Regions from separate parts of the Duganella sp. GW821-FHT07G03 genome, predicted to be linked through region 2. Evidence: riboswitches for the same ligand, from Rfam matches in the RefSeq annotation. Region 2 holds a riboswitch; the other holds the start of a gene.
What was found. Region 2 has a riboswitch for thiamine pyrophosphate ahead of AC07OK_RS02380 (TonB-dependent siderophore receptor). Riboswitches for the same ligand answer to the same signal wherever they lie in the genome.
Positions count from the first base shown of each region.

Region 1 (4,407 bases), on a different contig from region 2:
GGTGCGCGTCGACGGCGGCTGGCAGCAGATCGACCGGCTCGGCCAGCGCGTGGTGGCGCCGCCGTCCGGCGGGCCGCCGGCGCCGCCGTCCGCGTCCAGCGCGTCGGCCGTATCCCCCGGGGGCGCCGCCGCTTCCGTCACCTGCGGCGGCGGGCAGCGCGTCAGCGCCGTGCGTCCCTACGCCGATGGCCTGGCGGCCGCCCGCTGCGGCGTGCTGTGGGGCTATCTCGACCGCGACGGACGGTTCGTCATTCCACCTCGTTACATGGAGGCCGGCGACTTCGCCGACGGCCTGGCGCCGGTGCGGTGACGCGCCTGACCGGCCTCTTCATAGTATTTCTCAATGGCACTGATTATTGTCAACTGATAAGAAATTGTGGGCGTTAAGCAGGCATCCCCCGTCGAAGCACCCACCCAAAGGAGTCCAGCATGAAACTGCAACTTGCCCTGTGTCTGTTCGTGGCCGCCAGCGCCGCGCCCATGGTTCAAGCGGTCGAGCCCGTCTCGTTGTACCAGGGCTTGATCTCGTTCCGCGACGGCCCCGACCCGGCCGGCAAGACCGCGGTGTACTGGGCCACCAGCCAGGCCCTGCACACGATCAACGGCCCGCGCACCGCCGCCCTCAAATTCGGCGCCAACTGGGTGGCGGAAATCCGCTGGTGCGGCGACCGCAACGGCCGGCCGCTGCCGGGCGAATGCTCGGACATTTATTACAATTTCCGGCATGGCGTCGACATCACGGAAACCACCGTCAGCCTGCTGCATCCCTAACCCACCCACCATGCCCGGAGACTGTGATGAAAAAGCCGCTATCGATGTTGGCCGCGCTGCTGGTGCTGCCTTGCCTGTGCGCCGCCCAAGGTGCCGAACCGTGGGGGGTGTGGGCCAACCGCATGAATCCCAACCTGCCGTGGAGTGATCCCTGCAATATCCAGTACGTGATCTCGCCCAGCCCGGCGCGCTATGATCGCCAGCCCGAGTACGTGCGGGTGCGCGTCGCCGCCAATCATCACGACGCCGACCAGTTTCAGCGTCTGTTCAGCCCCTTCTTTGACGATATGCCGGACAAGGTGGTCAAGCTGGGGCGCTGTCATGGCGGGGGCGTGGGTACGGATGGGGGGCCGGGCGGTGGTGGTGGCGGCGGCTCGATCCAGAACTTGCAGTCCGGGGTTAACCGTTACGGCGGCGACTACAACGATGCCTGGAGCGAGCCCGGCGGCGGTGACGCCGGCAGCTGCGCCGCGCGCTGCGAACAGGATGCCCAGTGCCGCAGTTTCAGCTGGGTCAGGCCGGGCGTGCAGGGACGGGTCTCGCGCTGCTGGTTGAAACGCACGGTGCCACAAGCGAGCAATAACGACTGCTGCGTTTCCGGCGTCAAATCGTCCGACTGAGCGCGAGGGGAATATCATGAACTTCGTCGTCGCGCCCCGTTCGCTGGCGGGCTTGAAACGCCTGGCCGCGTTGATCCTGGCAGCTTGTTTCTTCCTGCCGCTGTATAGCTGCAGCACGCAGGGCAAGCCGCCCGGCGTGGCGCGTGCGGCGTCCGCGCCGGCCGCCGCGGCGCTGGCGACGGTCCGGGCCCCGGCCCCGGCCGCCGTTGCGCCGCCCACCGGATCGCCGGCGCCTCCGACGCTGCCCGGGCGGCTGGAATTTAGCCCTTACGAGGCGTTTTCCTGGGGCGATCCCTACAGCCTGGCCGGCTTGCTCGTGTTCTTCTGGCCGGCCGTGCTGCAACTGGCCGTGGCGGCGGCGCCTGCGGCGGGCGTCCGCGCGGCGCGGGCCGAGCCCTTGCTGTGTCTGGGCAGCGCGGCCGCCTTGGCCTGGCTGTTGTGGCGCGCGCATTTCCTGCCGGGTTATCAGCTGGAAGTGGGCATGCCGCTGGCGGCGCTGGCGTTGTTGCTCTACGCCGTGCCGCGCTTGGCGCGCGGCGCCCCGCCCGCATCCGGCTAGCCCGCGTGGCTTTATATCGGGTATGGCGGTTTTTTTTGCGCGGACATTGTCCGCGCGGCGCGGCGCGGCGTATAATCAGCCCGCTGCCGCAAGGCGGCACACGCTAGGGGTCCTGCGCATCATTGCGATGCGCGGGTGAGAAATACCCTCCGAACCTGATCTGGATAATGCCAGCGAAGGGAAGCTTAGGACAATGCCGCCACACCCTGTGGACCGGCGCCGTCCAACCTCCTTTGCTGGCTCCTGTAGCTAACCAAGGAGCCAAATGAACGCCAACCTTAAATTCCTCTCCGCCACCGCCACGGTGGACGAGGCAGCCATCAAGCCCTTACCGAATTCCCGCAAAGTCTACGTCGAAGGCAGCCGTCCCGACATCCGCGTGCCGATGCGCCAAATCACCCAGTCCGACACGCCGGCGTCCTTTGGCTTCGAAGCCAATCCGGCTATCTACGTCTACGACACCTCCGGCCCGTACACCGACCCGGACGCGGTGATCGACATCCGCTCCGGCCTGGCCGCGACGCCGCGCCTGCCGTGGATACTGGAGCGCGACGACACCGAGGAGCTGGACGGTCCGACCTCCGAATACGGCCAGGCCCGCCTGGCGGACCCGGCGCTGGCCGAGCTGCGCTTCAACCTGCACCGCAAGCCGCGCCGCGCCCAGGCTGGCAAGAACGTCACGCAGATGCACTACGCGCGCCAGGGCATCGTCACGCCCGAGATGGAGTTCGTCGCCATCCGCGAGAACCTGCGCCGCCAGGAGTACATGGAAGACCTGAAGAACTCCGGCCCGATGGGCCAGCGCCTGGCCGACCTGATGGGCCGCCAGCATCCTGGCCAGTCGTTCGGCGCCAGCATCCCGGCCACCATCACGCCCGAATTCGTGCGCGAGGAAATCGCCCGTGGTCGCGCCATCATCCCGGCCAACATCAACCACCCGGAAATCGAACCGATGATCATCGGCCGCAATTTCCTGGTCAAAATTAACGCCAACATCGGCAACTCCGCCGTCACCTCGTCGATCGGCGAGGAAGTCGAGAAGATGACCTGGGCCATCCGCTGGGGCGGCGACAACGTCATGGACCTGTCGACCGGCAAGCACATCCACGAAACCCGCGAATGGATCATCCGCAACAGCCCGGTCCCGATCGGCACCGTGCCGATCTACCAGGCGCTGGAGAAGGTCAACGGCAAGGCCGAGGACCTGACCTGGGAGATCTTCCGCGACACGCTGATCGAGCAGGCCGAGCAGGGCGTCGACTACTTCACCATCCACGCCGGCGTGCTGCTGCGCTACGTGCCGATGACGGCCAAGCGCCTGACCGGCATCGTTTCGCGCGGCGGCTCGATCATGGCCAAGTGGTGCCTGGCGCACCATAAGGAATCGTTCCTGTACACGCACTTCGAAGAGATCTGCGCAATCATGAAGGCCTACGACGTCTCGTTCTCCTTGGGCGACGGCTTGCGTCCCGGCTCGATCTACGACGCCAACGACGAAGCCCAGCTGGGCGAGCTGAAGACGCTGGGCGAGCTGACCCAGATCGCCTGGAAGCACGACGTGCAGGTGATGATCGAAGGCCCGGGCCACGTGCCGATGCAGCTGATCAAGGAAAACATGGACCTGCAACTGGAACAGTGCCACGAAGCGCCGTTCTACACCTTGGGCCCGTTGACCACCGACATCGCGCCCGGCTACGACCACATCACCTCCGGCATCGGCGCCGCGCAGATCGGCTGGTACGGCACCGCCATGCTGTGCTACGTCACGCCCAAGGAGCATCTGGGCCTGCCCGACAAGAACGACGTCAAGGACGGCATCATCACCTACAAGATCGCCGCCCACGCGGCCGACCTGGCCAAGGGCCATCCGGGCGCGCAGATCCGCGACAACGCGCTGTCGAAGGCGCGCTTCGAATTCCGCTGGGACGACCAGTTCAACATCGGCCTCGATCCGGACAAGGCGCGCGAATTCCACGACGAGACCCTGCCCAAGGATTCGGCCAAGGTGGCGCACTTCTGTTCGATGTGCGGCCCGCATTTCTGCTCGATGAAGATCACCCAGGAAGTGCGCGAATACGCCAAGGCCAACGGCGTGTCGGACGGCGCGGCGCTGCAGCAGGGCATGCAGGTCAAGGCGGTGGAGTTCATCAAGAACGGCGCCGAGCTGTATCGCAAGCTGTGAGGCCGGCATGATCGACATCGAATTGAACGGCGCCCCCCACCAGGTGCCGTCGCGGCAGACGCTAGCTCAGTTGATCGATGCGCTGTCGCTGAGCGGGCAGGCGCTGGCGCTGGCGGTCAACCGCGCCGTGGTGCCGCGCCAGCAGTGGCCGCAGCGCGAGCTGCAGCCGCAGGACCAGGTCGACATCGTGCGCGCCATCGGCGGCGGCTAATTTTAATGGGATAAGGAAGCATCATGGACAATCAAGACGTGCTCACCATCGCAGGCAAGCGCTA
Region 1 covers NZ_JBWKQE010000022.1:78,341-82,747, forward strand. Annotated here, with positions in the region: gene AC07OK_RS23905 (WG repeat-containing protein) at 1-310, shown strand, start outside; gene AC07OK_RS23910 (hypothetical protein) at 430-771, shown strand; gene AC07OK_RS23915 (PAN domain-containing protein) at 798-1,391, shown strand; gene AC07OK_RS23920 (hypothetical protein) at 1,408-1,950, shown strand; TPP riboswitch at 2,046-2,149, shown strand; gene thiC (phosphomethylpyrimidine synthase ThiC) at 2,216-4,132, shown strand; gene thiS (sulfur carrier protein ThiS) at 4,140-4,343, shown strand; gene AC07OK_RS23935 (thiazole synthase) at 4,367-4,407, shown strand, end outside.
Region 1: it holds a riboswitch for thiamine pyrophosphate, as region 2 does, so the genes downstream of both, thiC (phosphomethylpyrimidine synthase ThiC) here and AC07OK_RS02380 (TonB-dependent siderophore receptor) in region 2, are expected to answer to the same signal.

Region 2 (4,407 bases):
GCCGACGTCGGTGTGGGCGTCCGGCAGTAGCACGCCATTTTCGTCCGGGCCGACATATTCGTTGCGCTTGACCTGCACGTAGCGCGCGCCGGCGTGCAGCTTGAGCTGCTCGTTGATGCTCAGGATGTCCTGCGCGAACAAGGCACGCTCGTTGTCGCTGCGGCGCTCGGAAACCGGACCGCTGGTGCCGCCGTTCGGCGCCACCATGATCGGGTGGTAGATGTTGCTGAATGCGTGGCCGTCGGTGCCGGCCTGGGTGTACAGGTAGTCGCCCCATTTCTCGCTGTTCTTGAACAACGACGCGCCACCGGTGAACTCGTGCTTGAACGAGCCGGTGCTGAACTTGCCCTGCACCAGCGCCTGCACCGCCAGCGGCGATTTCTTCTCGCCCAGGCTGACGTAGTCGTAGACGTCGTAGTCGCCGTTGCCGCAGAAGCCGGAATACAGGCCCTGTGCGGTGCAGCCGCCAGGGAAGGCGGTGTAGTCGTCGCGCTTGAACTGGTGCTGGTTGGCGCTGACGGTGGTGCTCCAGTCGGGCGTGAACTTGTATTCGAAGCGGGCGCCGATGTTGCTGCTGGTGGTCTCGACCGGACGGCTCCACGGCTGGTTGTTGAGCATGGTGTCGGCCGGGATGTTCGGCAGCGTGGTGTTGTTCAGCAGCTGGAAGCCGGGCGCGGTTACCTGCGATTTCTTCTGGTAGTCGGCGTCCACTTGCAGCAGCGCCTGCGGCGAGATCTTCCAGTCGAAGGCGGCCGAGACGAACTTGCGGTTGCCGTCGGCGCCCTTGATGTAGGAGCGCAGGCGTTCGGCGGCGGCGTTGAAGCGGTAGCCGAAACGCTGGTCTTCAAAGCGGCCACCCAGGTCGACGGCGCCGTACAGCGTGCCGCGCTCGCGTTCTTCCAGCACCACCGTGCGCAGCGGCGTATCGGTCGGGCGCTTGGTGACGTAGTTGACGATGCCGCCCGGCGCCGACACCCCCGCTTGCAGGCCGGACAGGCCCTTCAGCACTTCCAGGCGTTCCTTGTTTTCCAGCGGGATCTGGGTGTCGCCCGGGATGGCCATGCCGTCCTTGCGGTAGCTGGAGGCGTTGTCCAGTTTGAAGCCGCGGATCGAGAACTGTTCCGAGTAACCGACCGCGTTGTAGGAGTCGCCGATGCTGGCGTCGTAGCGGGCGGCGTCGGTGGTGGAGCGGATCTGCAGGTCCAGCATCTGCTGGGCGGTCAGCACGCTGACCGAGGCCGGGGTTTCCAGCAGCGGCGCGTTGGCGAAGCCGGCCACGCTGGCGCGGCTGGCCTGCGCCTTGGCGCCGGTGATCACCACTTCGGGCATGGCTTGCTCGGCGGCGGAGGTTTCAGCGGCGGCAACGCCGGGGAATGCGTGGAGTACCGCCAGGGCGATGGCGGAAACTGTGAATCTTGGTGTGTTCATGTGCTCTCTCTTTTGTTCTTGGCTGGGAGCCGCGAAGAGAGCCATCAAAGGAGGGGAGAACTACTTTGCGCTTTCCTTCGCTGGCATTATCCAGATCAGGTACGAAGGGTATCTCTCACCCGGCAGCAAAGCTCCAGGACCCCTAGCGAGGCGCTAGTGTAGCACATGCGGTGCCGTGCGCCGCGATCCGCGCCGCGCCGCTACACTTGCGGTTTGCGCCACACGGCGCCAACGAAGCAGACACAGCTTTTAACGGAGGCGCCATCATGTCCATACATTTTGGCGACACTCTGCTGCATCGTGCAAGTGAAAGGGTGGGAATGAGGCAGTCGTATCAAGAGGGAAGCTGGTTTGCCATACCGTTGCTGGATGGCGGCTATGGCTGGGGTCTGGTGGCGCGTTTGTCGCCAGGCAGCAAGATCATGCTGGCGTATCTGTTCGGACCCAAGCTGCCGCGCTTGCCGTCGCTGGAGGAGCTCAATACGCTGCAACCGCAGGACGCCGTCAAAGTGCTGCGGGTGGGCGACATGGCGCTGGCCAGCGGTCACTGGCGCGTGCTGGGCGATATCGTCGACTGGAATCCGGCGCTGTGGCCGATGCCGCAGTTCCTGCGCCGCGCCGATTCGCTCAAGCGCGCCTGGCGCGTGACGTATTCGGACGCCGACCCGAGCCGCTCGGAGCGCGAGGAGTCCGTGCCCTACGATACGCAAGGCCTGGAGGCGGATTCGCTGTACGGCTACGGCTCGACCGAGCTGCTGCTGACCAGGCTGCTGGAGCCGGAGGACCACCCGATCAACCGCGGCAGCAGCGTCAGTCGCAGCTGACGTTCCAGGCCGCATACTCGCCGCGGTGCTTGCGCACGGCGACGCGGGCGGTGGTGTCGCGGTCGCTTTCAAATACCAGGCTGAACATTACGGGCGCGCCGGCCGCCGGCGCCGCCGGCCCGATCGCGCGCAGCGTGAAGGGCAGGGCACGCTGGCGGATGCATTGCGAGTTGCCGGCGAATAGCAGGCGCGCGCGGCTCAGCAGTTCAGGATATTGGCGCAGCAGCGCCACCACGTCTTCCGGCGGCAGCGCCTGGTCCATCAACACCGTGTGCGGGGCGGCGCTGCAGATGGTCCTGGGCTGGGCCAGCCACACATGCCAGCTCGGCGGCTGGGCCGACTCGGTCCAGCGCCCATCCTTGGGCGCTTTGGCATCGTAGACAAAACTCGAACGGATTTGCCGGCACAGGTCGACCGCCGAATGGCGTGGCGCCGAGTCGACCCGCGCCACCACCTGCCACGGCTTGCCGCGCTGGCGCTGGATGTCGAAGTCCGGCGCGAACAGCGGCGGCACCGGGCGCGCGCCCCTGGATTCGGCCAGCATCTTCTGGCGGAAGTAGTCGTCGAAGGAGCTGCGTTCCTCGTCGCTGGGGGCGCGCTGTTCGATCGGCGGCGGCGCGGGCGGCTTGGCCGGTTTGGGCGGCCGACTGGCCATGGCCGGCCCGGCCGCCGCCAGCAACACTGCAAAATACCTCGCCCGCATCAAACCGCCTTCATCACGATCTGGATCAGCAGGCCGCCGCCGTCGCGGTTGCGCACGTGCAGCTCGGCGCCGTGGCGCAGCATCACGCGGTCGACGATGGCCAGGCCCAGGCCGGCGCCGTTGGCCTGGCCGCGCGCGGTGTCGAGCCGGGTGAAGGGCTTGAGCAGTTGCTCGATCTGGTCGGCCGGTACGCCGTTGCCGTGATCCTGCACCTCGACGATCACACGGCGCGAGGTGTGCATGCCCTTGGTGCTGCACTTGATGTCGATCTCGGTCAGCTCGCTGCCGGGCGTCTTGCCGTAGCGGCGGGCGTTCTCGATCAGGTTGTTGATGACGCGCTTGATGTCGGTGGCGTTGCCCATCACGTGGGCGTTGGCGACGATGTCGGTGGTGATGCGCACGTCCGGCAGGCGGCCGGCTTCATGCGCGGTGTCCTGCAGCAGTTCGCTGAGGTCGACGTTGATGAAGCTCGACACCTCGGTCGGCTTGGCGTAGTCGAGGAACTGGCCGATGATGTCATCCATCTGGCCGATGTCGGACTGGATGCCCTCGCGCGCCTCGTTCGACAGGTTGGCCATCTCCACCTCCAGCTGCATGCGCGCCAGCGGCGTGCGCAGGTCGTGCGAGATGCCGGCCAGGATCACGGCGCGGTCCGATTCCACCTGCTGCAGCTGCACCACCATCTGGTTGAAGCTGCGGTTGGCTTCCATGATCTCCATCGCGCCTTTTTCCGGTAGCGGCTCGGGCCGCTTGCCCTGGGCGAAGGCGCGCGTGGCTTGCGTCAGGCGGCGCAGCGGCAGGTTGATCAGGCTGGAGATGAAGGCCGCGCCCAGCAGCGACACCACCGACACCACGCTGGCCCAGCCCAGCCACTGGATGCCGGTCAGGCCGCGGATGCGTTCGCGCTCCAGCATCAGCCAGTAGGCGTCGTCGTCGATCTTGAAGCTGACCCAGAAGCCGGCCACGCCGTTGACGCGCGCCGAGAAGCGGGTGTCCTCGCCCAGCTTGGCCTTAACCAGCTTCTGGATGTCGGGCATCAGCGCGTTGTCGGGCGGCGGATCGACCTTGTCGTCGTCCTCCAGCGTGAACACGCGGATGCCTTCGTTGGACACCAGGTCGAACAGCAACTCGCGCCGCAGTTCGGGCGCGGAGTGGGTGAGGGCGGCGTGGGTGATGGTGACCACCGAGATCACCTGCGACGAGATCTGCTGCACCTGCGGCTCGTGCTGCACCGCGCTGATCATGGCGACCCAGGCGGTCATGCTGGTGGTGGTCAGCGCGCCCAGCAAGAAGAAGGTGCGCCAGAACAGGCCGCTTTTCAGGCTGGCGGCTCTAAACGTAAACGGAAACTTCGACGGAAACTTCATGCGCACGCCCGCGCCTTAGCGCGGCTGCCCCTCCGGAATGAACACATAGCCCAGGCCCCAGACGGTCTGGATGTACAGCGGGCTC
Region 2 covers NZ_JBWKQE010000001.1:528,757-533,163, reverse strand. Annotated here, with positions in the region: gene AC07OK_RS02380 (TonB-dependent siderophore receptor) at 1-1,428, opposite strand, end outside; TPP riboswitch at 1,484-1,582, opposite strand; gene AC07OK_RS02375 (Imm26 family immunity protein) at 1,749-2,252, shown strand; gene AC07OK_RS02370 (hypothetical protein) at 2,239-2,955, opposite strand; gene AC07OK_RS02365 (ATP-binding protein) at 2,955-4,322, opposite strand; gene ompR (osmolarity response regulator transcription factor OmpR) at 4,338-4,407, opposite strand, start outside.